4 regions of the Ensifer sp. Root1252 genome follow, and region 2 is predicted to be linked to each of the others. Evidence: riboswitches for the same ligand, from Rfam matches in the RefSeq annotation. Region 2 holds a riboswitch; each other region holds the start of a gene.
What was found. A riboswitch is a leader RNA that binds a small molecule or an ion and turns the genes downstream of it on or off. The one in region 2 is predicted to bind cobalamin.

Region 1 (7,404 bases), on a different contig from region 2:
AGCCGATGCCCCAGGAATAGTGAGCGGGCTTCGTCGGCTTCCAGTCTGTTCCTGCCTACGAAGTCGGCGTTCATCAAGGTCTCAGGCACGCCGGCCAGGCGCAGTCCCCGGTAGAAGAGCTCGCTATCCGCCAGCTTTGCCAGATCCATGGGCGGGCTGGTCGAGATGGTGGCGGCAGTGCCACCGCGTGCGAGGCGAAGCGCGTTGAAACGAGTGATCGCTGCCTGCGCTTCCGTGTTCCGGCCGAGGTGCGCGTAAGCGGAGGCGAGAAGAAGGAAAGAACCGTCATCCTGAGGATTGAGTTCGATGCTGCGCTTCACCGCAGCCACCGACGCCTCGAAATCCTCCAGGCTGAACTGCGTCAGTCCAAGAACGTAAATGAAGAAGGACGGAGAGTGCGGATCGAGGCGCATGGCCGTACGGATATAGGGCAGGGCCTCCGCTGGGCGGCCGGCGGAGGTCAGCACGAAGGCCGTCAGCGCGTAGCTCCAGGAATCGCCGGGTTCGAGCGCGATCGCTTCCTTGAGTTCGGCGAGCGCATCGGCATGCTGCCAGGCCGCTTCGGACAGGAGAGCGGCCGCCTGATAGGCGAGCGCTGTTTTGTGTTTCTGCGCGGTCCTTAGAAATTGTAGCGCCTTGGCTCTAGCTTCGATCCGCGAGATATCAAGCCGATAATGCCAACGCCACAGGTAGACGCGCGCGTAGACCATGGCGGCGGCGGCATAGGCTCGTCCATAGGCAGGATCGAGCGCAATCGCCTGCTCGAAAAAAGGCACTGCCTTTGCAAAATCTTCGGGGGTCGTGCGCCGGTGATGCTCCCAGCCGCGCAGGAACGCATCGAAGGCCGCCGGGACCGTCGTTTCCTTGCGTCCGAAGGCCATCTGCTCGTCAGGATTCAACCGAAGCGCAAGCGCGTCGGCAATGCCGCGCATCACTTCGTCCTGCAGCGCAAAGACATCGGAAAGTGAACCGTCGAACTTGCCGGCCCAAACGTGGCCGCCGCTGAGAGAATCTATGAGCTGAGCATTGATCCGTAGCTGTTCTCCGGCACGCTGCACACTGCCTTCGAGGACGTATCGGACACCGAGTTCCTTGGACACCTGCCTGGGTGTCACCGCCCTGCCCTTGTAGGTGAAGGTCGAGTTACGCGCGATAACGAACAAGCCGGATACCTGAGCCAGCTCGGTGACAAGGCCATCGGTCATGCCATCGGCGAAATACTCCTGCCTGGGATCGTCGCTCACGTTGGCAAACGGAAGCACCGCGATCGACGGCTTGTCCGGCGCGGTCAGGTTCGGTGGTTGTATCTGGACCGTTTCCACAGGCGACTCCCAGGGCCGCCACCAGGCCACGCCGGCAGCAGCGCCGAGCACGACAGCAGACGTAACGAGTGCCGCCCAGCGCTTCGCGTGGCGCCCAGCGACCTTTACGCTGCCGGGGCGGGCTTCGTTCAGCCCCAGCCGGTAAGTCCGCACCGGCTTTTCGATATGCTTCAGGCGTTGTTCGCCGAGAAAGACGAAGCCGACATCGAGGTGCTTCTCGACCTGGTCGTAGGCGGTGCCGGAGATGATGATCCCACCCGGTTCGGCGAGGCTCTGCAGGCGCTCGGCAATGATCACTCCATCGCCGTGAATGTCGTCGCCTTCAACGATGACGTCGCCAAGATTGATGCCGATGCGGAATTCCAGTCGACCCTGATCGGAGCCGCGGCTTTCGGATTTCGCGCGCTGAACCTCCACCGCACAACGGACCGCCTCGACGACACTCTGGAACTCGACCAATAACCCGTCGCCCATGGTCTTGATCAACCGCCCGCGATGTGCGGCAATCCTTTGTTCGAACAGGCCGTGCAGATCGGCCTGAAAGCGGGCACACGTACCCTCTTCGTCGGCTTGGGTGAGCAGTCCATAGCCGGAAACGTCGGCAATCATCACGGCGGTGAGCCTGCGTTCCATCTGCCTTCCGGATAATCGAAACGACTTTCGGCTACTCTATCGCAATATCTGACGTTGCTAAAATAAAGTTCAGTTGCCGTGGAGCGTCCGCTCCGACGTCGACTACAGCGCCGCGCGTCTTACTGGACGCGCAAAGGTCGCTGTAACACTTTGAATTGCTGCATGTTTTTATCCTTAGGTCGAATACCATCTAAGGATAAAAACATGCAGGAGTGGCCTTTGCGGCCTGCTGCCGGCAAATTGTCGCGCGCCGCATCTCGACGGGTGGCGTGTCGCACGCGTCGATTGACTTTGCGGCGCCCGCTTCCTAATCATCTGACGTTGGATGGTTTCCCCGGATCGTGGCGATGCGGGGGAATAATTGGGAATGTGACGGATGGACCCAAATCGGGCATCCTTATCGCAGCCGACCCCGCGACTGTAGAACGGTCAGGGTTCGCCATCGGGCTGATAGCCGGCTTCCTTTCGATTGCATGGGGCAATCGAAGGCGGTTTGGAATTCAGCCGGAAAAGCCACTGGCGTGGCTTCGTGATCAGCCGGGTTGGACGCCTCTTCTTCTACGAATCGTCCGCCTTTCACGAAACCAGAAAACGCCGGGAAGGTGAGGCGGGCCGTTCGGGCCCAAGCATCGGTCTTCGCGTGATCACGCGGGGCGCGATGTGGTGGGCTCGTGACGCCGTGAGCCAGGAGACCTGCCGTCCGACAGGGGCATTCCGCCCGAAGGGAAGCCCGCTTCCCACGCCATCACGGAGGTTGTCTTGGCTCATCGATCGTTTCCCGAACGCGCCGTCGGCGCGGTGAAATCCTGTTGCCGCTCGAATTCGCGACCAAGCGCGTGAGGCTGCAACGCACATGAGCATTTCCCATGCCGGGCCGGTTCTGGTCCTCGGCGGTGCCCGTTCCGGCAAATCCAGCTTTTCCGAAAGGCTCGTCGAAGCCTCCGGGCTCGGCATGCACTATGTCGCGACCGGCCGTGCCTGGGACGACGAGATGCGCGAGCGCATCGACCATCACCGGGCAAGGCGCGGCGAAGGCTGGACGACGCATGAAGAGCCGCTCGACCTCGTTTCGCTGCTGACGCGCATCGATGACGAGAACCGCGTGGTGCTCGTCGACTGCCTGACGCTGTGGGTCACCAACCTGATGATGGAAGGGCGCGACATGGCGGCAGAGTTCGCGGCCCTTGCCGCTTTCCTGCCGGAGGCGCGGGCGCGCCTCATCCTTGTTTCCAACGAAGTCGGCCTCGGCATCGTGCCCGAGAACCGCATGGTCCGCGATTTCCGCGACCATGCCGGCCGGCTTCACCAGATCGTTGCGGAGAAATCCGCGGAAGTTTACTTTGTCGCGGCCGGATTGCCGCTGAAAATGAAGGGTTGATCCATGACCACTGCCAGAGCCAACCAGGGCAAGATCCCGGCGACCGTCATCACCGGCTTCCTCGGTGCCGGCAAGACGACGATGATCCGCAATCTGCTGCAGAACGCCGATGGCAAGCGCATTGCGCTCATCATCAACGAGTTCGGCGATCTCGGCGTCGACGGCGACGTGCTGAAGGGCTGCGGCGCAGAAGCCTGCTCGGAAGACGATATCATTGAGCTTACCAATGGCTGCATCTGCTGCACGGTTGCCGATGATTTCATCCCGACCATGACCAAGCTGCTCGAGCGCGAAAATCGTCCTGACCATATCATCATTGAAACCTCGGGCCTCGCTTTGCCGCAGCCGCTGATCGCCGCCTTCAACTGGCCTGATATCCGCAGCGAAGTCACCGTCGATGGCGTCGTCACCGTGGTCGACAGTGCCGCCGTTGCCGCCGGCCGTTTTGCCGACGACCATGACAAGGTCGATGCGTTGCGTGTCGAGGACGACAATCTCGACCACGAAAGCCCGATCGAGGAACTGTTCGAGGACCAGTTGACCGCCGCCGACCTGATCGTGCTCAACAAGACCGATCTGATCGACGCCTCCGGCCTCAAGGCCGTGCGCGACGAGGTCGCTTCGCGCACTAACCGCAAGCCAACAATGATCGAGGCGAAGAACGGCGAAGTTGCCGCTGCCATCCTGCTCGGCCTCGGCGTCGGCACGGAAAGCGATATCGCCAACCGCAAGTCTCACCACGAGATGGAACATGAGGCCGGCGAGGAGCACTCTCATGACGAGTTCGACAGCTTCGTCGTCGAGCTCGGCGCGATTGCCGATCCGGCAGGTTTCATCGATCGCCTCAAGGGCGTGATATCAGAGCATGACGTGCTGCGCCTCAAGGGCTTTGCCGACGTGCCCGGCAAGCCGATGCGCCTGCTGATCCAGGCCGTTGGCGCCCGCATCGACCAGTATTACGACCGTGCCTGGGCGGCTGGCGAGAAGCGCGGTACGCGCCTCGTCGTCATCGGCCTGCACGACATGGACGAAGCTGCGGTGCGCGCCGCCATCACCGCACTCGCCTAACTCCTTGAAGCAACGCAATTCCAGGAAAGCCATTTCACGCTTTTCCTGGAATTGCTCGAACGGACAGAAACATGCATCTGCTTCTCGCCCAGAAAGGAACGATCGCCGACGGCAACGAGGCGATCGACCTGGGGCAAACGCCGGCCGACGTGCTTTTCCTGTCGGCCGCCGACACCGAGCTTTCGTCGATCGCGGCGGCCCATGGCCGGCGCGACGGGGAGCTGAGCCTGCGCATCGCCAGCCTGATGAACCTGATGCACCCGATGTCGGTCGACACCTATGTCGAGCGCACGGCAAGGCATGCAAAACTCATCGTGGTCAGGCCGCTCGGTGGCGCCAGCTATTTCCGTTATGTGCTGGAAGCATTGCATGCCGCCGCCGTCACCCACCGCTTCCAGATCGCGGTGCTGCCCGGCGACGACAAGCCCGATCCCGGCCTCGAGCCGTTTTCGACCGTTGAGGCCGACGACCGCCAGCGCCTCTGGGCCTATTTCACCGAGGGCGGCGCTGACAATGCCGGCCTGTTCCTCGACTACGCCGAGGCGTTGATCTCAGACGCGGAAAAGCCGCAGCCGGCAAAACCGCTGCTCAAGGCCGGCATCTGGTGGCCGGGCGCGGGCGTCATCGGCGTCAGCGAATGGAAGGCACGTGTCCAAGAGCGGATGGTCGCGGGGGAGGGATTCGAACCCCCGACAGTCGGGATCTGCTTTTATCGCGCCCTGGTCCAGAGCGGCGAGACCCGGCCGGTCGAAGCGCTGATCGAGGCGCTTGCCGCCGAAGGCATGCGCGTGTTGCCGCTGTTTGTCTCCAGCCTCAAGGATGCCGTTTCGGTCGGCACGCTGCAATCGATTTTTTCCGAGGCGGCACCCGACGTGGTGATGAACGCCACCGGCTTTGCCGTTTCCTCGCCCGGTGCCGACAGGCAGCCGACCGTGTTGGAATCAACCGGCGCGCCGGTGCTGCAGGTGATCTTCTCCGGATCGTCGCGCGCGCAATGGCAGGCCTCGCCGCAGGGGCTGATGGCGCGCGATCTCGCCATGAACGTTGCCTTGCCGGAGGTCGATGGCCGCATTCTGGCGCGCGCCGTCTCCTTCAAGGCGGCCTCGATCTACGATCCCAAGGTCGAAGCCAACATCGTCGGGCACGAACCGCTTTCCGACCGGGTCCGCTTTGCCGCCAGGCTTGCGGTCAATTGGGCAAAACTGCGCCGCGCCCGTCCGGCCGAACGGCGGATCGCCATCATCATGGCCAATTACCCCAATCGCGATGGCCGACTCGGCAATGGCGTCGGGCTCGATACGCCGGCGGGCACGGTTGAAGTGCTGCGCGCCATGGCGAGCGAAGGTTATCCCGTCGCCGGCGTGCCTGAGGATGGCGATGCACTGATCGGCTACCTGATGGCTGGGCCGACCAACGCGGCGAGCCGCGATCGCGAGATCCGCGAAGTTCTTTCGTTCAGCGATTACAATACGTTCTTCGATTCGCTTCCGAAACAGATTCAGGATGAGGTCAGCGACCGCTGGGGTGCGCCGGAAACCGACCCGTTCTTCCTCGATGGCGCCTTCGCGCTGCCGCTTGCCCGCTTCGGCGAGATTGTCGTCGGCATCCAGCCGGCGCGCGGCTACAACATCGATCCGAAGGAAAGCTACCATTCGCCGGATCTGGTGCCGCCGCACGGATATCTCGCCTTCTACGCTTTCCTGCGCAACCAGTTCGGCGCGCAGGCCATTGTGCATATGGGCAAGCACGGCAATCTGGAATGGCTGCCCGGCAAGGCCTTAGCGCTGTCGGAGACCTGTTATCCCGAGGCGATCTTTGGGCCGCTACCGCATGTCTACCCCTTCATCGTCAACGATCCCGGCGAGGGCACGCAAGCCAAGCGCCGCACCAGCGCCGTCATCATCGACCATTTGACGCCGCCGCTGACGAGGGCGGAATCCTATGGGCCGCTGAAGGATCTCGAAGCGCTGGTCGACGAATATTACGACGCGGCCGGCGGCGATCCGCGCCGGCTCAGGCTGCTCAGCCGGCAGATCCTCGACCTCGTGCGTGACATCGGCCTCGACCACGATGCCCGTATCGACAAGGGCGACAGCGACGACAAGGCGCTGGAGAAGCTCGACGCCTATCTCTGCGACCTCAAGGAAATGCAGATCCGCGATGGCCTGCACATTTTTGGCGTTGCACCGGAGGGGCGGTTGCTGACCGACCTGACCGTGGCGCTGGCGCGGGTGCCGCGCAGCCTTGGCGAAGGCGCCGACCAGAGCCTGCAGCGGGCGATGGCCGCGGATGCCGGGCTCGGCTTCGATCCGCTCGATTGCGTGATGTCCGATCCCTGGGAAGGCGCACGGCCGGACATGCTTTCCTCCATTTCCGATGCACCGTGGCGGACGGCCGGCGATACTGTCGAGCGCATCGAGCTGCTGGCGGCGGCGTTCGTTTCTGGCGAGACGCTCGCGCCCGAGGACTGGCCTGCCACCCGCACCGTGCTTGGCGAGATCGAGGCGCGACTGAAGCCATCGATCATCAACTCCGGCGCTGCCGAGATGGCCGGCTTTCTCACCGGCCTTGATGGCCGCTTCGTGGCGCCGGGGCCTTCCGGCGCGCCGACCCGCGGCCGTCCCGACGTGCTGCCGACCGGCCGCAATTTCTACTCCGTCGACAGCCGCTCGGTGCCGACGCCGGCGGCCTTTGAACTTGGCAAGAAATCCGCCGAACTGCTGATCCGCCGCTATCTGCAGGATCACGGCGAATGGCCGTCCTCATTCGGCCTGACGGCCTGGGGCACGGCGAACATGCGCACCGGCGGTGACGACATCGCCCAGGCCCTGGCGCTGATCGGCACCAAGCCCACCTGGGACATGGTCTCGCGCCGGGTGATGGGCTATGAAATCGTGCCTCTGGCGATGCTTGGCCGCCCGCGCGTCGACGTGACGCTGCGGATATCAGGCTTCTTCCGCGATGCCTTCCCGGACCAGATCGCGCTGTTCGACAAGGCGATCC
Region 2 (7,404 bases):
TATTCGGCCGCCATGGACACGGCCAAGGGCTTCATGTCCGAGGACGAGTGGGGTTACTGGGTCGAGGGCAAGCCGGCAAAGGGCGATATCCTCTCGCCGGAGGGCAAGGTCATGGAGAAGGCCGGTGCCGTGCGCGATGGCGGCTCCTTCGAAGACCGCATGGGCAAGGTCGCCTGCTGGAACTCGGTCATGGATGAGGATCGCTACATGATCAAGCGCTGGAACGAGTTCATCGCGGCTTGAGGCAGACGAAACGCCCTCGCTGCGGCGCGCCCTCGAATGGGGCCGCCCGCAGCGAGCGGAACCTGACGAGCAACGCGAGAGGATGAACAATGGCGGTAGTGGCAATTTCGCAGCCATCGGGGGCCTTGGCCGGTAGACCCAGCAGTGTCCGTGCTTGGCTGCAAAGGCTGGGCGCCTATCTGCAGGCGCTGCCTCTCATCCTCATTCTCGGGTTCTTCTTCGTGCTGCCGATCCTGACGGTTCTTGTCGTCAGCTTCTGGGACTACGACTTTGCCGGGCTTTATCCGGACTTCCTGACCATGAACTATGTCGACACGCTCGGTTCGTGGGTGACGTGGAAGACCTATCTCAACACGTTGAAATTCACCGCCCTCGTCTGGTGCCTCACACTCTTGATCGGCTTCTGGGCCGCCTATTTCCTCGCATTCCACGTGCGCACGACGACCATGCAGATGGTGCTCTTCCTCATCTGCACCGTGCCGTTTCTAACCTCGAACATCATCCGCATGATCTCCTGGATCCCGGTGCTTGGACGCAATGGCCTCGTCAATTCGACGCTGATCGACCTCGGCATCATTCCGCAACCGATCGAGTGGCTGCTCTATTCCGATTTTGCTGTCGTGCTTGCCATGGTTCACCTCAATACGCTCTTCATGGTGACGCCGATCTTCAACACGCTGATGCGCATTGACCGTTCGCTGATCGAAGCGGCGCGCGACTGCGGCGCCAGCGGCCGGCAAGTGCTCTGGAACGTCATCCTGCCACTCGCCAAGCCCGGCATCGCCATCGGCTCGATCTTCGTCGTCACCCTCGTCATGGCCGACTTCTCGACGGTTCAAGTTATGTCGGGCGGACAGAGCGCTTCGGTCGCGCTGATGATGAAGAACCAGATGTCACTGCTGCAATATCCGGCTGCGGCCGCCAATGCGGTAGTGCTGCTGATCGTCGTGCTCCTGATGGTCGCCGCGATCCTTCGGGTCGTTGATATCCGAAAGGAACTCTGAGATGAACCATGAGCGGCGCACCCTTGAATTCTACCTGCTCGCGGGCTTCTTCGCCCTGTTCGTGCTGTTTCTCTACGGGCCGTTGTCGGCGGTGCTGATCCTGTCCTTTCAGGGGCCGAATGGCGGTCTCACATTTCCGTTGAACGGACTATCGCTGCACTGGTTCTACAATCTCTTCGAGAAACAGGCGGTCGGCGACTTCGGCGCGTCCTTCCGCCGCTCATTCACGCTGGGACTGATGGTGATGGTGGTCAACGTCGTCGTGGCGCTCCTCGCCGGCCTTGCCTTTCGCCACCGCTTCAAGGGGGCGACGGCCCTCTTCTACCTGACCGTTGCCAGCCTGGTCGTGCCCTCGATCATCATCTCGCTCGGGATCGGTGTCGTCTTCCAGCAGTTTGGCCTGAAGCCCGCCTGGTATTCCTCCGGCTTCGGCGCACATCTTACCTGGACCCTACCCTTTGGCGTCTTGATCATGTTTGCCGTCTTCAACCGCTTTTCGCCGGCCTATGAAGAGGCGGCCCGCGATCTCGGCGCCACCCCGTGGCAGACGTTTCGGCATGTGGTGCTGCCGATGATAGCGCCGAGCCTGATCGGGGTCGGCCTCTTCGGCTTCACCCTTTCCTACGACGAGTTCGCCCGTACACTGATGACCTCGGGCAGCTACAACACCCTGCCATTGGAAATCTACGGAATGACCACCAATGTGACGACGCCGGTGCTTTACGCGCTGGGCACGGTCACGACGCTCTTCTCCTTCACCACCATCCTCGTCGCGCTTGCCGTCATTCTGACGCTTCGTCGGCGGCAGGTAAAAATGAGCTAGGTTCGATGCGCATTCTGATCGTCAATCCGAACACCACCCTATCCATGACCGAGAAGGCGGCGGCCGCAGCCCGCGCCGTCGCGGGCCCGAACACGGAGATCATCGCGAGGACGTCCAAGTCCGGACCGGCTTCGATCGAAGGCCACTATGATGGCGCGATCGCGCTTCCGGGCGTGCTCACCGAAATCCGGGACGGCGAAGCGGCAGGCGCCAACGCCGCCGTCATCGCATGCTTCGACGATACTGGTCTGGAAGCAGCCCGCGCGCTTGCCCGCATCCCCGTGGTCGGGCTTTGCGAATCCGCTGTGGCGACGGCCGCCATGCTTGCTCAGCGTTTCACCGTCGTAACCACACTCGAGCGGTCGCGTGTGCTTATCGAGAACCTGGTCATACGCTATGGGATGAGTGCCCGGACGAAGGTTCGCGCTGCGGACATCCCGGTGCTGCAGCTTGAGGACAAGGCTTCGCCCGCGTTGGCGAAGCTGCGATGCGAAATCGAGCTGGCGCTCGTTGAGGACGGCGCCGAGGCGATCGTGCTTGGCTGCGCCGGGATGGCCGATCTTGCGCGCGCACTTCAAGCCGAATACGGCGTTCCGGTCATTGATGGCGTATCGGCAGCCGTCAAGCAGGCCGAGGCGTTGGTGTCGCAAGGACTGACGACCAGCAAGCGCGGCTCCTATGCTCCGCCGCTCAGCAAATCCTATTCAGGTCTTATGAGCGCGCTCGCACCGATCTCGGCTTGAGACCGTACCGAGGGAAGCTCTCCGGCCACGGCGGCCAGCTGCGCGTTCGATGTGGCGGCTTCGGCAATGATCCACTCGCGAAACACCTGGATCTTGTTCTGCCGCCGGTGGCTTTGCGGATAGACCAGCCAATAGGCACGGCCATCCCTGACCACATGGTTGAACGGCCGGACGAGTTTTCCGCTGCGAAGCTCCTCAATCACAAAGGTGGAGACGACCATGGCAATGCCATGATCGAGCAATGTGGTGGCCACATCCATTGCCTGGACGTCGAAGATCAGCTCAGTGCCATTGCTGGCCGGCGGTTCCACGCCCGCTTCGGTCATCCAGCGCCGCCACCAGCTGGCGTTGCCGAAGCGCCTCACCGTGAGAACGTCGGCCGGATCCTTCAGCTGATGTTTTTCCAGGAACGTCGGCGTACAGACGGGCATGTATTCGATCGGGAAAAGAGGAAACACTTCATTGCCCGACCAGTCGCCGTTGCCGCTGCGCACCACGAGATCAATCGCATCGCGCTTGAAGTCGATCAGCTCCGTGGACATGTGCACGCGAATGCTGATGTTTGGATGGGCTGTCTGAAACGAGGCGAGCCTGGAACCAAGCCAACTTGAGACGACGGTTGGCAGTACCGAGATGTGCAGGTGATGCTCGGTCTTGTCGGCAATCTCGGAGAACGCCGTACCCAGTAGATCGAGCGCCTCGGTCACCTTCGGCGCAAGCTGCCGTCCGGCAGCCGTCAAGCGCACTTCCCGCGGCAGACGGACAAACAGCGGCGTGCCGGTGCGGTCCTCCAGCAGTCGGATTTGATAGCTGACAGCGGCTTGCGTCATGCCGAGCTCCTGCGCCGCGCGGGTGAAACTCAAGTGCCTGGCTGCGGCCTCGAACGCGCGCACCGCACTCATGGGGGGAATCTTGCTCATGAAGTGAGATAAGCATTCTTTATGGCAGCATGCGAGAAATCGCTTTGCGCGAAACCACCAAAATCCTCAATTTTCTCGCGAACACATCACCACAGAACTGAAGGGGTTAGCAATGCTTAGCGCACTGCGATCGATCATCCTCCACGTCTGGACTTCGGCCAAGAGAGCTGCCGACGCCACGACGACCATCGATACATTCAGCGAGTTCCAACTGAGGGACATCGGCCTGACGCGAGACAATGACAGCATCCGGGCGCGCGCGGGCGATGTTGCTGATCCGTGGCAGCACGTAGCGGGCTCTGATCCGGGCGGTGCCCTTTCGCCGCAGACGCCAAATGATGAAGTCGCGTCGCCGCCCTCGCGACAAGCTTTCGACCTCGGCCGAATGGAGAAAATAAAGACATAAACATTTCTTTATACGATTGACGCCGTCGACTTTGCGGGGCATTGTCGAACAATCGTGGTTCTGCGGCTCGTCTGACGACAGGCCGGAGCTAAGAGGGAATTCGGTGCGGCGCTGCAAGGCGCTCATGCCGGAGCTGCCCCCGCAACTGTAAGCGGCGAGCGGTCGTCCAATGATGTCACTGAGGGAGACGCCTCGGGAAGACGGGACGGTTCGTGTTGACCCGCAAGCCAGGAGACCTGCCGCGATAGATAACGTCCACGGGCGGGGTGTCCGATGTGTCGCCTTGACGAGCGAGCCAGTCTCGGTCGTGGATGCGTCGCATTCAAAGCCTTGCCCACAACCTTCGGGGTAAGGAAATGACAATCAAGACAGCCAATCTCGGCTTTCCACGTATCGGCAGCCACCGTGAACTGAAGTTCGCGCTGGAGCGTTATTGGGCCGGCAAGATCGAGAGACAGGACCTGCTCGACGTCGCCGCCAGGCTGCGGGCCGAAAACTGGGCCGCGCAAAAGGCGCGTGGGATCCAGATCATTCCATCGAACGACTTCTCGCTTTACGACCAGGTTCTCGACACATCAGTGCTGGTTGGTGCGGTGCCACCGGCCTATGGCTGGAAGGGCGGCCCGGTCGACCTCGACGCCTATTTCGCCATGGCGCGCGGTTCGACGACTGCCGCCTGCGCGTCCGGTTGCACGCATGGCGGGCCCGACGGGGGCAACCAGGCGCCGGAGATGACCAAGTGGTTCGACACGAACTACCACTACACGGTTCCGGAATTCGCGGAGGATCAGCGCTTCGAGCTGACGAGCAATGCGCCGCTTGACGCCTTCCTCGAAGCCAAGGCGCTCGGGCATGTCACCCGCCCTGTCGTCCTCGGCCCCGTCACCTTCCTGAAACTGGGCAAGGCGCTTGCCGGCGGATTCGACACCATCAATCTGATCGAGCGGCTGCTGCCTGTTTATACGAAGCTTCTCACCGAGCTTGGGGAAGCCGGCGTCGAATGGGTGCAGATCGACGAGCCATGCCTGGTGCTCGATCTCACTGAGCGGGAACGCCAGGCGCTGGCGCTGACCTACCAGACGTTCGCCTCGGAACTTCCGCAGTTGAAAATCATGCTCGCGACCTATTTCGGCGCGGTCAGTGACAACATGCCGACAGCCCTTTCGCTGCCGGTTGCCGGGCTGCATGTCGACCTCGTGCGGGCGCCGCAACAGCTCGACTTGCTACTTCAGACGGTACCGGCACAGCTTGTGCTGTCGCTCGGCGTCGTCGATGGCCGCAATGTGTGGCGTACCGATCTTGCCGGCCTCTTCCGCCGGCTGCAGCCGTTGATCGAGGCGCATGGCCGCGATCGTATCGAGCTTGCACCATCGTGCTCGCTGCTGCATGTGCCAATCGACCTCGATCTCGAACGAGCGCTCGATCCGGAGCTCGTCTCCTGGCTTGCCTTCGCCCTGCAGAAGCTGGACGAACTCAGCCTGCTTGCCCGCGCATTCGAGCCGGGCCTGGCCAATCCCGAGCAGGTCTTTGCAAAATCGATTGCTGCGGTCGAGGCACGGCTGACCTCGCTCAAGGTCCACGATCCACTCGTTGCCGGACGCTTGAAGAACCTGACGGCAGCAGACAGCCGCCGTCAATCGAGTTTTGCAACGCGCCGGCGGCGGCAGGAAGACAGGCTGGCACTGCCGCTCTTCCCGACGACGACGATCGGCTCCTTCCCGCAGACGTCAGAGGTGCGCCAGGCACGATCGCTGCATGCCAAGGGCGAGCTCAGCTATGTCGACTACCTCGCCTACCTGCGCCAGGAGACGGAGAAGGCCGTGCGCTGGCAGGAGGAAATCGGCATCGAGGTGCTGGTGCACGGCGAATTCGAGCGCAACGACATGGTGCAGTATTTCGGCGAGCAGCTCTCCGGCTATGGGTTCACTCAGAGCGGTTGGGTGCAGAGCTACGGCTCGCGCTACGTACGCCCGCCGATCATCTTCGGCGATGTCTCGCGCCCGAACCCGATGACGGTCGATTGGGCAACCTATGCGCAGTCGCTGACGGACAAGCCGATGAAGGGCATGCTCACCGGCCCGGTGACGATGCTGCAATGGTCGTTCGTGCGCGACGACCTGCCCCGGTCGATCGTATGCCGGCAGATCGCACTGGCGCTGCGCGACGAAGTCACCGACCTGGAAACGGCCGGTATCGCCGTGATCCAGATCGACGAACCGGCGCTGCGCGAGGGACTGCCACTGAGACAGGCCGATCGAAAGGCCTATCTCGACTGGGCGGTCGAGTGCTTCCGCATCAGCGCCTCCGGCGTCGGTGACGAAACCCAGATCCACACCCACATGTGCTACTCGGAGTTCAACGACATCATGGCGGCGATTGCGGCAATGGATGCCGATGTCATCTCCATCGAAACCTCGCGCTCGAAGATGGAGCTGCTCGGCGCCTTTATCGATCAGGCCTATCCGAACGAGATCGGCCCCGGCGTCTACGACATCCACTCGCCGCGGGTACCCACTGTCAACGAGATGGTGCATCTGATCGAACAGGCGACCGACGGTCTGACGCCGGCGCAGATCTGGGTCAATCCGGATTGTGGGCTGAAAACAAGGCGGTGGGAGGAAGTTCGCCCGGCGCTCGTCAACATGGTCGCGGCGGCGCAAACGCTGCGCCAATCCTTCACTGCCGGCCGGCAAGAGGCCGCAAACGCATGACGGACGATAGCAATATCGAGAAGGCGCCGGGGGAAACCCCGGCGCCCGCCACCTTGATCGACATCGTCTTTCCCGGCGACACCAATCACCACGGCACGCTCTTCGGCCGTGCGGGCCTCGCACTCATGGACCGGACCGCCTTCATCGTCGCCACGCGCCACGGCCGCGTTCCCTTCGTCACCGCCTCCTGCGATCGCGTCGACTTCCGCGGCCCCGCCCACATCGGCCATATCGTCAGCTGCAGCGGCCGCCCGATCCGGGTCGGGCGGCGTTCGATGGTCGTCGAAGTCGATATGATCGCGGAAGATCTGACGGCCGGCACCCGCGATCTGTGCGCCCGCGGCCAGTTCACCATGGTCGCGATGCCGGAGGGCAAGGGCGCCGGCTGGTCGTTGCCTTCTCTCGACACCGATGCGATCGGAGCGCCAAAAGACGATGCCGTGCGCATGGTCGATATCGTCTTTCCGGATCAGGCCAACAGCTTCGGCGCCATGTTTGGCGGCGACGCGCTGGCGCAGATGACCAAGGCCGCCTTCGGCGCGGCGACACGGGCG
Region 3 (7,404 bases), on a different contig from region 2:
CGCTCGCGCGGCACGCTGGTGACATTCGGCATGGCGGGTGGGCCGGCGCCGCTGGTCGATCCGCGCTATCTCATGGAAAATTCGAAAACCGTCGTTGGCGGCGATCTCTGGGATTTTCTGACAGACCGGCAGCAACGGCTAAGCCGGGCAGAGCGTCTGTTCCAGGCCCTGCGCGCTGGTATCATCGAACGTCCGCGCATCGAGACCTTCGCACTGTCGGACGGTGCGGCAGCCCATGCGCGGCTCGAAGACCGCAGCTTTTCCGGAAAGATCGTGCTTTTGCCGGAGTGAGAGACCGGCCCCGTGTCGTCGCGGGGCCCGCCTTTCAAATGATGGGCACGTTGTAGGGTGTAATCACCTCGACGGCCGACAGTCGGCTTCCGCCCAGCTTTTGCCCGGCGCCGCTCCGTCGTGCGAGAATAGCGCGAAAAGTCATGCGGGCGTCGCTGCGCAAGTCATGATGCAGGACGAAATGGATCCGGCGTTGGCGCAGCAGCGCCAGATTGTCCTGGTCGAGGTCATGAGCGATGAACAGGCTGCAGTCGCGGCCGAGGCGCTCGAAGGCGGCCAGCACGGCGCGGTTGCCGCCGCCGATCGAATAGGCGGCATTGATGTCGGCGTCTGTCGCAAGCGCTCTTGCTGCAAGAACACCGGTTTCGGCGTCCTTGCCGTAGCCTTCGCTGATCTCGACGATGCGGATCGCCGGATAGTGCTCGCGGAGCACCCGGCGAAAGCCGATTTCGCGTTCCTCCTCGCCACGAAAACGGCTGCTCGAAATCGTCACGAGCACGGTTGCTGCCTGCCCGGCGAACCGTTCGCCCACGAGATAGGCCGCCGTCTCGCCGGCCGCGCGGTTGTCGGCCCCGGCATAGGCGGTGCGCGCCGAGTTCGGCAGATCGGTGACAAGCGCGACGACCGCAATTCCCGCCTGTTCGAGGCGGGCGACGGCGCCAACGATTTCGGGCACATCAGGTGCCTTCAACACGACGCCGTCGGTCCCACGCAGGCGGACGCGGTCGAGCAGCTGCGCGATGTCGTGCGGCCGCATGATCTCGGCAAAATGGAACCGGCAGCGAAACGTGGTCGGCATGAAGGTCGGCGCCTCGGTTTCGAACGCCTGCCTGACCGCCTCGGTGAAGCGCTCCGGCGCCTCCATCACGATATCGATCGCGCGCTTCTGGCCTTGCATCTCCGATCCCGATTGCTGCTTCTCCAGCTCGCGGATGGCGGCTCGCACGCGGGCTGCCGTCTGCCGGCGCACGCCGGGACGTTCATTCAGGACGCGGTCGACGGTCGCGGTGCTGAGTCCCGCCTGAAAGGCGATATCCTTGACCAGAAACGGATGTGCCAACGACGAACTCTCCTGATGGTTTTTTGATGGATTCCTGCTCTATATCACGATCTCACGCCGCCTATAGTCGGGACATCGAAAGTTTCTGAGGAGGAACGAGATGAAGACCGACAACAGGGCGCGCCAGCGCCTCGACCGTGTGTGGCTGAGCGAGGATGCCTGCGACATCGAGGCGTTCCGTGCGGAGGTGGAGCGGCAGACGAACCTTGCTGATTATCCACACGCGCTCGCCTGCGAGAAAAATGTGCTGATCTATGACAGCGCCAGCCTGGTTGCCGCCTGCGCCACGACCGAGGGGCGCCGCGCTGCCCTGGCCGAAATCTGCGAGGTGCTGGCAACCGGGCCCGGGGTGGCGGTGTTCAAGCACGCCTATGCCGACACATCAGTCATCGATGCGGCCAGCGGCATCTTTGACGCCATCATCGACGAGCAACACCGCACCAACAGTGGCGGCGGCGACCACTTTGCCAAGCCCGGCGCTAACGACAGGATCTGGAATTCGCTCGAAAAACACTGCCTGAAAAGCCCTGAGAACTTTGCCGCCTATTACGCCAACGCCATCATCGCGCTCGTCAGCGAAGCCTGGCTTGGTCCGAACTACCAGCTGACGGCGCAGGTCAATCGCGTCAATCCCGGCGGCGCGTCGCAGGCGGCCCATCGCGACTATCATCTGGGATTCCAGACCTCTGATGTCATCGAGCAGTATCCTGTTCATGTGCACAGGCTGTCGCCGGTGCTGACGTTGCAAGGTGCCGTTGCCCATTGCGACATGCCGATCGAGAGCGGTCCAACGCTTTTCCTTCCCTATAGCCAGACCTACGTGCCCGGCTATCTCGCGTTGAAACGTCCGGAGTTCCGGGCCTATTTCGACCAGCATCACGTGCAGCTGCCGTTGGAAAAGGGCGATGTCGTCTTCTTCAACCCGGCTCTCTTCCATGCGGCCGGCAGCAATCATTCGACTGATATCAAGCGCGTCGCCAACCTGCTCCAGGTCTCCTCGGCCTTCGGGAGGGCGATGGAGACCGTCGATCGCGCCAGGATGAGTGCAGCCCTCTACCCGGCGCTGACCGCACTCGTGGCATCCGGCACGCTTTCGGCCGATGAGGCGGCCAATGCGATTGCGTCCTGTGCCGAGGGCTATTCCTTCCCGACCAATCTCGATCGCGATCCGCCGCTGGGCGGTCTCGCGCCGAAGACCCAGGCGCAACTGATGCATGAGGCGCTGGCAGGCAGGTGGAGCGATGCGGATTTCAGAAGCGCGCTTGGCGAGCAGGCACAGCGCAAGCTGAGCTGAACGGCAGAATCGATCTTTCCGGTCCCCGGCGTTCTGCGGCGGGGGCCGGTCGCCCTGTTTTCATCTCACTTTCAATTCTGGGAGGACTTTCATGACCGAGCAATATGGCCGTCTCGACGGCAAGATCGCCATCGTCACCGGCGGGACGCAGGGGCTGGGCGCAACGATCGCCAACCTGTTTGCGGAACGTGGGGCTAAAGGTGTCGTCATCTGTGGACGCAACGTTGCCAAGGGCGAAGCGAAGGCCGAGCAGATCCGCAAGGCAACCGGCGCGCAGGTACTTTATGTCGAGGCAGACCTCGAAAAGGTCGAGGACGCGCGCAAGGTCGTCAGCGCCTGCGACGCCACATTCGGGCGCGTCGATGCGCTGGTCAATGCGGCGGCGATCACCGATCGCGGCACCATCCTGGACACCAGCCCCGAACTGTTCGACCGGATGTTCGCTGTCAATGTGCGCGCACCGTTCTTCCTGATGCAGGAAGCGGTAAAGCTGATGCGGCGGGAGGGCACGCAGGGCACCATCGTCAATATTGGCTCGATGTCGGCGATGGCCGGTCAGCCGTTTATCGCCGCCTATTGCTCGTCGAAGGGGGCGCTGGAGACGCTGACCAAGAACACCTCCTATGCGCTGCTGCGCAACCGCATTCGCGTCAATGGCCTCAATATCGGCTGGATGGCGTCCGAAGGGGAAGACCGCATCCAGCGCGAATTTCATGGGGCGGCAGACGACTGGCTCGAAAAGGCGGCCGCCAGCCAACCCTTCGGTCGGCTTGTCGACCCCAAGGAAGTCGCGCGTGCCTGCGCCTATCTCTCGTCGGATGAGTCCGGCCTGATGACGGGGTCGGTCATCTGCTTCGACCAGTCGGTGTGGGGCGGCTATGACGGCTCGCCGCATCCGGTCGCGCCGCTCTGACATCTGACGCTGTCGCGAGGCCCTGTGGAGTGACCGGCAAGCGACGCCGGACTTGCTTGTCATTCCCTGTGGGCTGTGCCCTTATGACGCCGTCAGGTGCCCGCAACGCGGGAGAATCGGGAATCCGGTGTTATTCCGGAACGTGCCCAACGCTGTGACGGGGACGACTGCCTCTAGGGATTTTGTGCTTGCTCAAGATCTTGCCACTGGATCTTCATGTGATCTGGGAAGGTGAGGCGGCCGGTTGATCCGAAGTCAGAAGACCGGCCTGGCAAGATAGACCGATATCCGCGCGGACGGCGGAAGGTTGTGCATTGTTGGGGATCGAACGATGCGGACTGACGCTAATGGCGGCCTTGCGGCTGCAGAGGCCTTTTCATCCGACGAGCGCGAAGCCGTCTATCGAGCCATCGAAACGCGCCGGGACGTGCGGGATCAGTTCCTGGCCGAACCCTTGCCTGACGATGTGGTGATGCGCCTGCTCAATGCTGCGCACCGGGCGCCATCGGTGGGTTTCATGCAACCGTGGAATTTCGTCGTGGTCCGGCAGGCCGAAACCCGCGAGCGGGTATGGCAGGCCTTTTCCCGCGCCAACGACGAAGCGGCATTGATGTTCGATGGCGACCGCCAAGCGAAATACCGCTCCCTGAAGCTGGAGGGGATCCGCAAGGCACCCTTGAGCATCTGCGTCACCTGCGACCGCACGCGCGGTGGAGCGGTCGTTCTCGGGCGCACCCATAACCCGCAGATGGATCTCTATTCCACCGTCTGTGCCGTGCAGAACCTCTGGCTTGCGGCGCGCGCCGAAGGCGTTGGTGTCGGCTGGGTCAGTATCTTTCATGAAAATGAGATCAAGGCGATCCTCGGCATTCCCGATCATGTCGTGATCGTCGCCTGGCTTTGCCTCGGATATGTCGATCGCCTTTACCAGGAGCCGGAACTTGCGGTTAAGGGCTGGCGCCAGCGGCTGCCGCTGGAGGAGCTGGTGTTCGAGGAAGGCTGGGGAACCTGCCGAAAGGCAGACGCTGCGATCAGTTGCTCTGAACCGGCTGGTAGCCCGGACCCTTCGGATGGCGAAGGTCGATCGACGTTTCCTCCTGGGGAAGGAACGTCGGCCCGATGACCCGCACCTTGCTCTTGGCGGGATCGTAGGGGCGCTCCTCCGCAGCCGCCTTGGCGGTAGGGGCGGCCGCTTCCTTCTTGCCCTCGATGACGATGATCGACGATTCGCTGTTGCCAGTGTTGCCACTGGAAGCCTTGGGCGTCGTCGCGATCTTTGGAATCTGGCAACCGCAAATGCCCGGCTTGCCGACGCCGCGCGTCCGATAGGCAAAGGCGTTTGGCAGTTCTTTATAGGGGCGTCCCGTCGAGGCGGAGACCATCTGGTCGCTCTCCTCGGTCGCCAGGTCGTGGAAAAATAGTTCTGTTTCGGCACCCGGGCAGCGGGCGCGGCAGGCCTGCTCGTCGCGGGCGAAGTCCACAGGGCTTGCCTCGGACGAGATCGGGAAGAAGGCGCCATCGCAAGTGCGCACGCACATGGTGCGAAGCGTGCCGGAATAGACGCCGCTTTCCGGCGGGTAGGTGCCCATTTCGCCGTCCCGCAGCATTGGTCCGTAGCTTTCGTCCGGCGGCAGATCGCGCAGGATGTTGCGGTACGTTTCCGGCTCGTCCGGGTCGGCGGTCGCAAATTCCTCGCTGCCACCATAGCAACCGTTGATCTCGAGGGCGGCGAGGATGCGCCGGCGCGTATCGTCTCCATCGCCTGACATCAGCTGCTGGCGCTCCGATTTGAGGATGCGCAGATTGTCTTCCATCTCGGCGATCAGACTGTTGATGTCTGTGCAGATATCCGGGTCGCCGCCGTTGAAGACGACGACGCTGCCTGTGCCGCAGCCGGCGCGTCGGCGATCGTTGCGCGCCCGGCGCAATTCGATGTTCTGTCGGGAAATCGCGCTCGCATAATCGCGGGTATCGGCCGTAGTTTCGATGGCGGCGGGCAGTTCGGCGAGCCGAGTGTTCAGGCGGTCGCACACGCTGGAGGCCAGCGCCTGATCGGCAAGAACCAGAAGCAGCGGCAAGGTCGCCGCGGCTAGGGTTTTCATGTTCCGGAACACGGGCGAACGTCCATTCCTGCAACCGCACGGCGCCACCCTTGTTGTCCGGGTTCGGTCGCTGTCGGCACTTCCTGTTTCAGCCCTATCATAAGGCTTGTCGCCGCCGGTGCAACGACAAGCCTCGCATTGCGTTAACAGCTCCGTCCGGTGGGAGGAACGGAAGGAGCGTTAGAGATCAGGCGGCGCGTGCCGTCTCCAGCGACATCGGCCGTTCAAGAACCGTGCCTTCGATCGCCGCTACGGCCTTCATGGCGCTGAGCAGCGACGGCGTCACTTCCCAGGCGACCGCTACGGCATAGACCGAGCCGATCCGGTGCGGGTCAGCGATGCGCTCGCCGGGGCAACCCATGCGGCGGAACATCCGCTCGAGGAAGACATCGGTCACCGTGACGATATGGCTGATGCCGGAGGCCAGCCCGAGTTCGCCGACACCGCACATCAGTTCTGCGGCGGCGACGGTCACCTGGTTGGAGGCGCGGTCCTGAGAAATCTCCGGGTCGATGCAGAAGCGGCTCGATTCCCAGATCGAGGCGCTGCGGATCTCAGGGTTGTCGCCAAGCAGGATCGGGAACGTATCGTCCAGCATGTTGGGGCCGAGCGTCGGCAGCAATCTCAGCGATCCGCGCAGTTTTCCCGTCTCCGGCGAATAGGACAGAATATAGAGCGGATTCGACTTGTCGTAATTGTCGATCTCCCATTCCCCATCGGTCTGCACGTCCCATTTCAGGAAATCGTGGAAGACGCGCTTGCGCAGCTTGAACATCTCGTCGATGGACTGTGGGTGCTGTCCGCGTGTCCTGCCGTTGAGGATCCTGATCATCTTCTTCTCCATCCTTGTTTTGGGGGATGGCGTGATGCTGTCAGTCCTCAGGCAGGGGCGAAACTGTCACTACCGACAGTTCCGGAAACCGTTTTTTCCCACTAAATATAGACGGGTTTTCAGATGAGCGAAGGAGGAGCGTCTTGAGGGTGGGTCAAACCGTCGGGATCAGTGCATGGCGAACGGCCTGGGCCACGGCCTGCGTGTTGGAGACAACATTGAGCTTTCGGCGGGCATTGGTCATGAAGAAACGCACGGTGCGTTCGGAAATGCCGAGAATGGTGGCAATTTCCCAATAGCTCTTGCCGGCCGCCGACCAGGTGAGAACCTCGGTTTCGCGACCTGTGAGGCGCGTATCGCGCGTGTTCAGCCCCCCTGTCATGGCGGCGTTTTCAAGCATGCCGGCATGAAACAGGTTGGCGGCGAGCTGGAAGTCGCGCAAGTGGTTGCGCCGATAGATCGACCACTCCGCGGCCGACATATTGACGTTGATGGCCAGCAAGGCGGTGCGGCCGGCCGGCGAGGGCAGCGGCAGGGCGACGCCTTCACTGGAAAGGCCGATCTCTTCGGCCGTCTTGAACAATGGCTCGCATTCGGGAAAGCGGTGGCGCGCCGTCGTCCATTCGACAGGCCTGACGCCACCGAGCGCCAGCTTGAGGATCGGGTCGATACGGTAGAGCTCCCGCGTCAGATAAAGCTCGGCCGCGTAGGCACCGAACGTGTGGTGCAACCGGCAGATCTTGAGCTCGTCGGCATAGGGCTCAGCTTCAAGATATAGGAGATGAGCGATGCGAAAGGTACGGCGCATCAACGTAAAGAAATGGGCCGGCTCGACACAGCCTCCGCATTCCAGAATTTCCAGCATGTCGAGGACAGCCTGTTGTTCAGTCATGCCACAACACCGATTTTTGC
Region 4 (7,404 bases), on a different contig from region 2:
TTCTGAGCTGACGCTGGAACAGTTCGAGCACCCGATTGCAGCCTATACCCGCGCCAACTTCATCACCGCCAAGGCGGCAGCAGCGCAGATGGAAAGAAACGGCAGCGGTGTCATCCTGACGCTTTCGACGCCCGGCTCGCGCATGTCCGGCTCGGGTTTCCTCGGCTACGGCACCACCTGCGGCGCCATCGAGACCTTCTCGCGCATTCTCGCCGGCGAACTCGGCAGCCATGGCATCCGCGTCATCTGCCTGCGGCCGGATGCCATTCCCGAGGCACTGCCAGCTTCGCATGCGCGCGCCGTCTTTCAAGGGTTTGCCGACCGGTTCGATACCACTGTGGAGGAGATGCTCGACGGTCGGGCAAAGTCCGGCACATTGCTCGGCCGTTTCCCGAGGCTCGACGAGGTCGCCGACTATGCCGCCTTCGTCGCCTCGGACCGGGCGGGCGCCATGACCGGCGCGATCGCCAACCTCACCTGCGGCTCGCTGGTTGATTGAAATGAACGACCGGCGGACCTTCACAGGGTCGCGTCGGTCGTTCTCTTCAGCTGCGCGCAAAACCCAGAATGAACAGCGCCAGAGCGCCGATCGAGGAAATCGTGCGCACATGGTTCCACCAGACCCAGTCGGTCAGGTAGTGCTGCTGCCAGATTTCGGTGGCAGCCTGCCCAGACGTGGCAGCCGCCAGCGCATCGTTCATCGGCACGTTGAAGATAATGGTGACGATCAGCACGCCGGCGACGTAGGCGATGCCGCCGGCCGCCAGCAGCAGGCTGCCGTTACCGCCCCAGATGAAGGCCGCGACGACCAGCGCGAGCCCCAGAAGCGCCGTGCCCATGAAGGTACTGAGGAACAGCGGATTCTGGATCACCACGTTGATGGCGTTCATCGCCGCGATCCCCTGCTCCGCCGGCAGCCGCGACAAAGCCTGCATGATGCAGACCGAGAAGATGAAGAACAGCCCGGCCATCAGGCCGGAGCCGATTGCGGCGGCAAACGCCAGAGCGGGGATCAGCGGGATCATGCGGCGATACTCCAGACACCAGTTGCAGCGGTCTCCCGGGCATAGTCGGCGAAGTCGCGCGGTTTGCGCCCAAGCACGCGCTCGACATCGGACGTCACTTGCGAATTGCGCCCGTCGAGCACCGACGTGAAGAGATAGCGGATGAGTTCGACATAGTCATCAGGCAATCCGGCGGCCCGCAACTGCACCGTGAAGTCGGCAACCGGCACGGACTGATAGCCGATCCGGCGGTTGGCAGCCGTCGCGATCTCGGCCACGGCCTGGGCAAAGGTCATCAGCCGCGGGCCTGTCAGCTCATAGACCTTGCCGACATGCCCCTCGTCCAGAAGGGCTGCAACTGCCACGTCGGCGATGTCGTCGGTGCTGATGAAGGGTTCGGTGATCTCATCCGGCGGCAGGAACACCGATCCGCTGCGAACGGAATCGGTCAAAAAATCCTCGCTGAAATTCTCGAAGAACCAGCTTGCCCGGATGATCGTCCAGTCGGCGCCGGAGGCCTGCAGTTCGCGCTCGGCCGCTTCCGCCTCGTCCTCGCCGCGCCCCGACAGAAGCACCAGCCGCTTGATGCCCGAGCGAACGGCAAGCCTCGAGAATTTGCGGATGGTTTCGACGGCGCCCGGCACCGCCAGATCCGGCTGGTAGCTGATATAGATGCGCTCGACATTTTCAAGCACGGGCGCCCAGGTCGCCTCATCCGTCCAGTCGAAGGAAGGCGATGCCGAACGGGCGCCGATGCGCACCGCGATACCCCGCTCCTCAAGGCGGGCCGCCACCCGCCGCCCCGTCTTGCCCGTACCGCCCAGAACCAGTGTGAGTTTGTCAGTCATCGCTTCCTCCTGAGGTTGATTGCAAAACATGAGCATCTCTCACATTTGCAAATGTGATAAATCCTCGTATTTTAGGAGTCAAGTCAAAATGTGAGCATTACTCATGATTCCCGATGCAAGCCCTTCCACAATCCCCGCTGACGACGAGCCGGCGCTGCGCCGCACGCCCAGCCAGAAGCGCAGCCGCGAGCGCGTCGAGCACATCCTTTCCTGCGCCACGGCGATCATCCAGGAGAAGGGCAGCGACGCCATGCGCATGAGCGAAGTCGCTGAAAAGGCTGGAATCTCGATCGGCTCCCTCTACCAGTACTTCCCCGACAAGGCGGCGGTCGTGCGCACGCTGGCCGAGCGCTACAATGCGGTCTGCAATGAATGCATCGGGGCCGAGCTTGCCAAGGTGACGTCGATCTCGGAACTGCGTGACGCCTTCTCCATGCTGTTCGACATCTATTACGATATGTTCCTGGCCGAGCCTGTGATGCGCGACATCTGGTCAGCGATGCAGGCCGACAAGGCGCTGCGCGAGATCGACCTTTTGCAAAGCCGTGCCGGCGGCCAGCTTCTGGCCGACGTCTGGGCTCGGTTTGCGCCCGACACGCCGCGCGAAACGATCGACAGCGCCGCCTTTTTGATCATGCATCTCGGCGATTGCACGATGCGGCTTGCGGTCTCCGTCACCAGAGCAGAGGGCGACCAGATCGTCGAAGCCTATAAACGCATGATCCTTCGTGATTTTGTCGCGGATGGACCGGGCGGCGGCGCAAGTCTAATTGACATCTCCGGGGTGCGATCCTAATCATCGTGGATCGATTGGTTCCCGCAACGCGAACGCGTTTCGGGAGTAAACGGGAACGTGACGGATGGACCCATGCTGGGCATTCAAATCACGGCCGACCCCGCGACTGTAGAGCGACGTGAATGCGCCGTTCCGGAGCGATCCGGAAGAAGCCACTGGAGACAAGACCGCGAGAGGGCGGCCCTTGCTCTGGGAAGGCGAGGCAAATCCAGGGTGATCTCACCCGACGTCCTGAGCCAGGAAACCTGCCAGTCGATGCGGGCATAGGGCCCAAACCGGGAAAGATCCCGACGCCATCACGGAGGTTGTCATGGCTACATCTACAGTTTCGAGCATTCCGCTCTCCCTCAGCGATCGTCTGACCGCAGGTATCATCGCGCTCCTCATCGGCGGCTTCCTCGTCTTCGGCGCAGGCCTGGCGAACTCGGCCGTGCTGCACGATACCGCGCACGACACCCGCCACTCCTATGGCTTCCCCTGCCACTAAGCGATGTTCCGGGACGCGACTTGCGTTCCGCATCGACATAGCTGCGGACAAAAACGCTTCCGGCAGACAGCCGGACGCGTTTGCTCGCGTCTGATGCAGATTGAAGATCTGCCGGACGGAGCCGTTCGCATATTTGCCAGTGGGACACGGCGCTGCCTGCCAGATGCATGGCGCGCCGATATCGAGGGATATCGAAAATGATTGTCAGAACGCTTCTGGCCGCGATCGTGGCTGGATTGATTGCCGGTGTCTTCATGACCGGCGCCCAGGAACTACGCGTCGTACCGCTGATCCTGCACGCGGAAGAATTCGAAGGCGAGGCACCGGCCGCCGGCGAACAACCAGCCGTTCAGCCGGGAACGGCCGATCCGGCCGCAGCAAACCACGACCAGCATTCGTCGCTGAAGGCGGTTTCGCCGATTGGCGCTTTGCTTGACGCCCTGTCGCCGATCACGCCTGCCTACGCCCATGAGGGCGAACACGAGGAAGGCGGCATCATGTTCGGCATGAGCCGCTTTTCCGGCACGCTGATCGCCAATCTGGTGACCGGCTCCGGCTTCGCGCTGCTGCTCGCCGGCGTCAGCCTCGTCATCGGCTACCCGATCACGCTCAGGAACGGCGCGCTCTGGGGCGCCTGCGGCTGGCTTGCCGTGCACATGCTGCCGGCAATCGGTCTGCCGCCGGAACTGCCGGGCTTCCCGGCCGCGGAACTCGGCGACCGCCAGGTCTGGTGGGGTGCAACCGTGCTGTTGTCTGCCGCCGGTCTCTATCTGCTGGTCTTGCGGCAAGAGATCGCCGCCAAGATCATCGGCCTCGTGCTGATCGCGGCACCGCATGTCTATGGCGCGCCGCAACCGTCGGACATCTCCAGCAATGTGCCGGCCGTGCTCGGCGCTGAATTCGCCGTGGCAGCCCTTGCCACCACGCTCGCGTTCTGGATTGTTCTCGGCGTCGTGTCGGGCTTCATCAACGATCGTTTCGCCAAGGCGTAACAGACCGGCCAGATTTCGCCATCAACCCGGAGCCCCTGATATCGCCGATATCAGGGGCTTTGTCGTCGAGATGTCTCAGCGCGCCTGCAATGCCAGCAGATGCGCCTGCAACCGCGCGCGGCGGTCGTCCGGCGCCAGCATCACGCAACTGTCGCAGAAGCTGCCACCTTCCGTTCGATAATAGAGACAGCAGCCGCCGCGCAGGCGATAGGTGCGCGACAGCGCATGATTGCCGCCGATCTCGATCACGATGTCCTCGTAACGGAGCTTGTCGGAAAATAGCGACGTACCCGCGCGCTTGACGATCGCCAGCGCCCTCGCCATCGCGGTCTCCTCGTCGCCGAGGACGCGGCCGATCTCCAGGAACCCACCGGCAAGCGAATCCGCCGCAAGCCGCCATTGCGCGCCCGAGGACAGGCCGGTGCGACGCTTCAACATGACGACGATCGGCGCCAGATGCGCAGCGAAGGTTTCGCCGAAGACGTCCGCAGTCGCCGGGGCATGATCCCCGGCTGCGGGCAAGGCAAGGCTGAAATGAAACCGCTTGGCCGCGACAAGCCGTTCGCCATAGGCCCGCGAAAATTCTTCGAAGCGAAGGCCGCGAACGGCTGCCACGATGCCCCCACCGAGATAGAGGCCGCCAAGCGCGAGCGTGAGCTGGTTGCTGTAAAAGGCAATCAGATGGGCGGCGCGGATCTTGTCGTCCATGCCCTCGGCAAAGCGATCCTGATAGGCAAGGCTGTCTTCAAGCCCGACGCCCTCCTCCACCCAGAACCGCGCCTCGGGAAGAAATACGTCGCCGGCGGCCCCGAGCGAAAAGCCCACTTCGGGGAAAGACGACTGCAGGTGCGCGAGAACGCCAAGGGCGCTCTGGCGCAACGCCGCGTCCGCCTCGTCCTCCGCCGGGCGCTCGTCCTGCCGCTCGTGGCCCAAGCTCATGCCGTCTCCCTGGTCTCAAGCCAGCCGCCGCGAAAATCCGCCCGCTGCAATCCGCGCCGTATGGCCGGAATGCTGCGCGTCAGCTCCCAGACGAAACCGTTTCTGGCATTCTCGATCATCATCACGACAAGCCCCTGGTCAAGCCCGACCACGCGGTCGTCGACCCAACCCTCCGGGCCCACACCGGGCAGGCTCGGATTGAACCCGCCGGGAAACCGGCTCTCGCACAGAATGTCCGGGTAACAGTTCTCGAGCTCGGCGAGTGCCGACTGCGACGCATCGGCAGCGAAAGGCAGACAGGCAACCGGTGCCCAAGGTGCCAGCGTGCCATCGTCAGGACCACCGGGCGCGCCGCGCGCCGCATAGCCGAGCATCCGCTGCCAACGCCCATCGACAAGCCGCTGCCGCCCCGCCGGTCCACCGCAGGCGCTGAGGCCCCACATATCCCCGCCGTAACCGGCGAAATCGCCGGGATTGCGCTCGGCATGGGCTCGCTGCAGCGCGATCGCCCGGCAGGTATTGTCGAAATAATCAGTCGCCTCGTCACGCATCGGCGCATCGCCAATGCCGCGAAGGTCCATCCAGGCTTGCGGAAAGAGATGGACGAACAAAGGCGCGGCCTGCAGATGCGGCGCACCGTCGACCGTGGTCCACGCATAGGCGGCCGTGAATTCGCGGTAGTGCTCCGGGCCGATTGCATGGTGCGGCGCGCCGAGCGCGAGCACGTAGAGCAGCAGTGCCTCGCTGTAGCCCTGCCATCGATACTTAAGAAACCGCCCGGGCGGTCGCCAGCCCATCGTCAGTATCTCGCCACGGCCGAGCGCCCAGCGCCAATCCACCCGGGCATAGAGCTTATCCGCAAGCGCGCGGATTTCCCGCTCCCCCGCACTGTCGCCGGAGAAATAGGCGCCTGCGGTCAAAACGCCGGCAATCAGCAGCGCGGTATCGATGGTGGAAAGCTCGCACTGCCACACCCGCTCGCCGGTCTTCATGTGGAGAAAGTGATAGTAGAAGCCGCGATAACCGGTGGCGAGCGCATCGCTCCCCTGCCGGCTTTGCGCCAGAAACCGCAGGGTCATCAGCACCCGGCCGGCCGCTTCGCCGCGCCCGATCCAGCCGCGCTCGACGCCAACAGGGTAGCAGGAAAGCCCGAAACCGGTGGCAGCGATGCTTGAGGGCGCGTCGGGAAGCGACGTATCGGCGACAAGCCCGGTGCCGGCATCGCTATAGCGCAGGAAATAGTCGAAAGCGGCGGACTGCAGCCTATCGACCTGAAAACGCTCCGTATTCCGTGTCTGTTGAAGCATATCCTCAGCTCATGCAGGCCCGTCGGCACGGTATCGATCGGCAGTAAACCCTGTCGATATCACCTTTTATTGAAGGTCAGCCAACCCCAAACAGTCGCGATAAGCCAATCCTGTGCTACATTTCCTGAGATGACGCGGCTCGCAATGACGGGTTGAAGCGATGTTAACCATGCTGGCGTTGATCCTTTCCCTGACTGGTGGCCCGACCCAATCGACCGCCGCGCACACCGACGTCGATGTCGAACTGGTGCTGGCCGTCGACATGTCCGGCTCGATGGATCTGGACGAAGCCCGCGTCCAGCGCGCCGGCTACGTGCAGGCGCTGCGCCATTCCGACTTCCTCAATGCGGTAACGAGCGGTCGCTATGGCCGGATCGCCCTTGGCTATTTCGAATGGGCCGGCACCGTCAACGAATCCTCCGTCGTTGCCTGGCAGGTGATCTCCAACGCCGCCGAAGCGGACGCCTTTGCCGCGCTGATCGAGGCCCGCCCCGTCGGCACCCGCCGCGGCACCTCGATCTCCAACGCGCTCACTTACGGCACAGCGCTGATCGACTCCAACGCCTTTGCCGGCATGCGCCGCATCATCGACGTGTCTGGCGACGGACCCAACAATATCGGCCCACCGGTCATTCCCGCCCGCGACATCGCCATTGCCCGCGGCATCATCATCAATGGCCTGGCGATCCTGATTAGACCGTCCGTCTCGACCGGGCCGCTCGACCAGTATTATGCCGAGTGCGTCGTCGGCGGCCCGGGCTCCTTCGTGCTGCCGGTGCATGAGCCGGAAGATTTCGCCATCGCCATCCGCCAGAAGCTGATCCTGGAGGTCAGCGGCCTGCCGCCACCGCCGCGTGTGCGCCTCGTCGATGCCTTGCCCGCGCCCGACTGCCTGATCGGCGAGAAGCTCCGGCCAGGCTTCATCGACCGCGTCTATCCCGAACTTGACAAGTAGTCGGCCCACATTGGCAACGACGCTTTGCCATGCCAGATTGTCGTTTCCTTACTGCATGTTTCCTTAAATCCTATTC

Region 1: another riboswitch for cobalamin. It lies ahead of cobU (bifunctional adenosylcobinamide kinase/adenosylcobinamide-phosphate guanylyltransferase); the one in region 2 lies ahead of metE (5-methyltetrahydropteroyltriglutamate--homocysteine S-methyltransferase).
Region 3: another riboswitch for cobalamin. It lies ahead of bluB (5,6-dimethylbenzimidazole synthase); the one in region 2 lies ahead of metE (5-methyltetrahydropteroyltriglutamate--homocysteine S-methyltransferase).
Region 4: another riboswitch for cobalamin. It lies ahead of ASD02_RS12655 (CbtB-domain containing protein); the one in region 2 lies ahead of metE (5-methyltetrahydropteroyltriglutamate--homocysteine S-methyltransferase).

The regions. Positions count from the first base shown of each region.
Region 1 is NZ_LMDT01000012.1:524,913-532,316, forward strand. Features, by position in the region: gene ASD02_RS15125 (adenylate/guanylate cyclase domain-containing protein) at 1-1,955, opposite strand, end outside; cobalamin riboswitch at 2,265-2,671, shown strand; gene cobU (bifunctional adenosylcobinamide kinase/adenosylcobinamide-phosphate guanylyltransferase) at 2,809-3,333, shown strand; gene cobW (cobalamin biosynthesis protein CobW) at 3,337-4,401, shown strand; gene cobN (cobaltochelatase subunit CobN) at 4,473-7,404, shown strand, end outside.
Region 2 is NZ_LMDT01000002.1:63,614-71,017, forward strand. Features, by position in the region: gene ASD02_RS04795 (PotD/PotF family extracellular solute-binding protein) at 1-243, shown strand, start outside; partial or broken gene ASD02_RS04800 (ABC transporter permease) at 417-1,247, shown strand; gene ASD02_RS04805 (ABC transporter permease) at 1,249-2,070, shown strand; gene ASD02_RS04810 (aspartate/glutamate racemase family protein) at 2,076-2,813, shown strand; gene ASD02_RS04815 (LysR substrate-binding domain-containing protein) at 2,771-3,715, opposite strand; gene ASD02_RS04820 (hypothetical protein) at 3,846-4,139, shown strand; cobalamin riboswitch at 4,178-4,398, shown strand; gene metE (5-methyltetrahydropteroyltriglutamate--homocysteine S-methyltransferase) at 4,496-6,850, shown strand; gene ASD02_RS04830 (hotdog domain-containing protein) at 6,847-7,404, shown strand, end outside.
Region 3 is NZ_LMDT01000012.1:689,739-697,142, forward strand. Features, by position in the region: gene ASD02_RS15900 (quinone oxidoreductase) at 1-291, shown strand, start outside; gene ASD02_RS15905 (LacI family DNA-binding transcriptional regulator) at 326-1,351, opposite strand; gene ASD02_RS15910 (phytanoyl-CoA dioxygenase family protein) at 1,452-2,645, shown strand; gene ASD02_RS15915 (SDR family oxidoreductase) at 2,737-3,558, shown strand; cobalamin riboswitch at 3,636-3,845, shown strand; gene bluB (5,6-dimethylbenzimidazole synthase) at 3,890-4,681, shown strand; gene ASD02_RS15925 (DUF2865 domain-containing protein) at 4,590-5,660, opposite strand; gene ASD02_RS15930 (acyl-homoserine-lactone synthase) at 5,848-6,492, opposite strand; gene ASD02_RS15935 (LuxR family transcriptional regulator) at 6,647-7,384, opposite strand.
Region 4 is NZ_LMDT01000012.1:15,666-23,069, reverse strand. Features, by position in the region: gene ASD02_RS12675 (SDR family oxidoreductase) at 1-499, shown strand, start outside; gene ASD02_RS12670 (anthrone oxygenase family protein) at 546-1,025, opposite strand; gene ASD02_RS12665 (NAD(P)H-binding protein) at 1,022-1,852, opposite strand; gene ASD02_RS12660 (TetR/AcrR family transcriptional regulator) at 1,956-2,648, shown strand; cobalamin riboswitch at 2,647-2,916, shown strand; gene ASD02_RS12655 (CbtB-domain containing protein) at 2,959-3,135, shown strand; gene ASD02_RS12650 (CbtA family protein) at 3,333-4,127, shown strand; gene ASD02_RS12645 ((2Fe-2S)-binding protein) at 4,203-5,066, opposite strand; gene ASD02_RS12640 (glucoamylase family protein) at 5,063-6,373, opposite strand; gene ASD02_RS12635 (DUF1194 domain-containing protein) at 6,534-7,328, shown strand.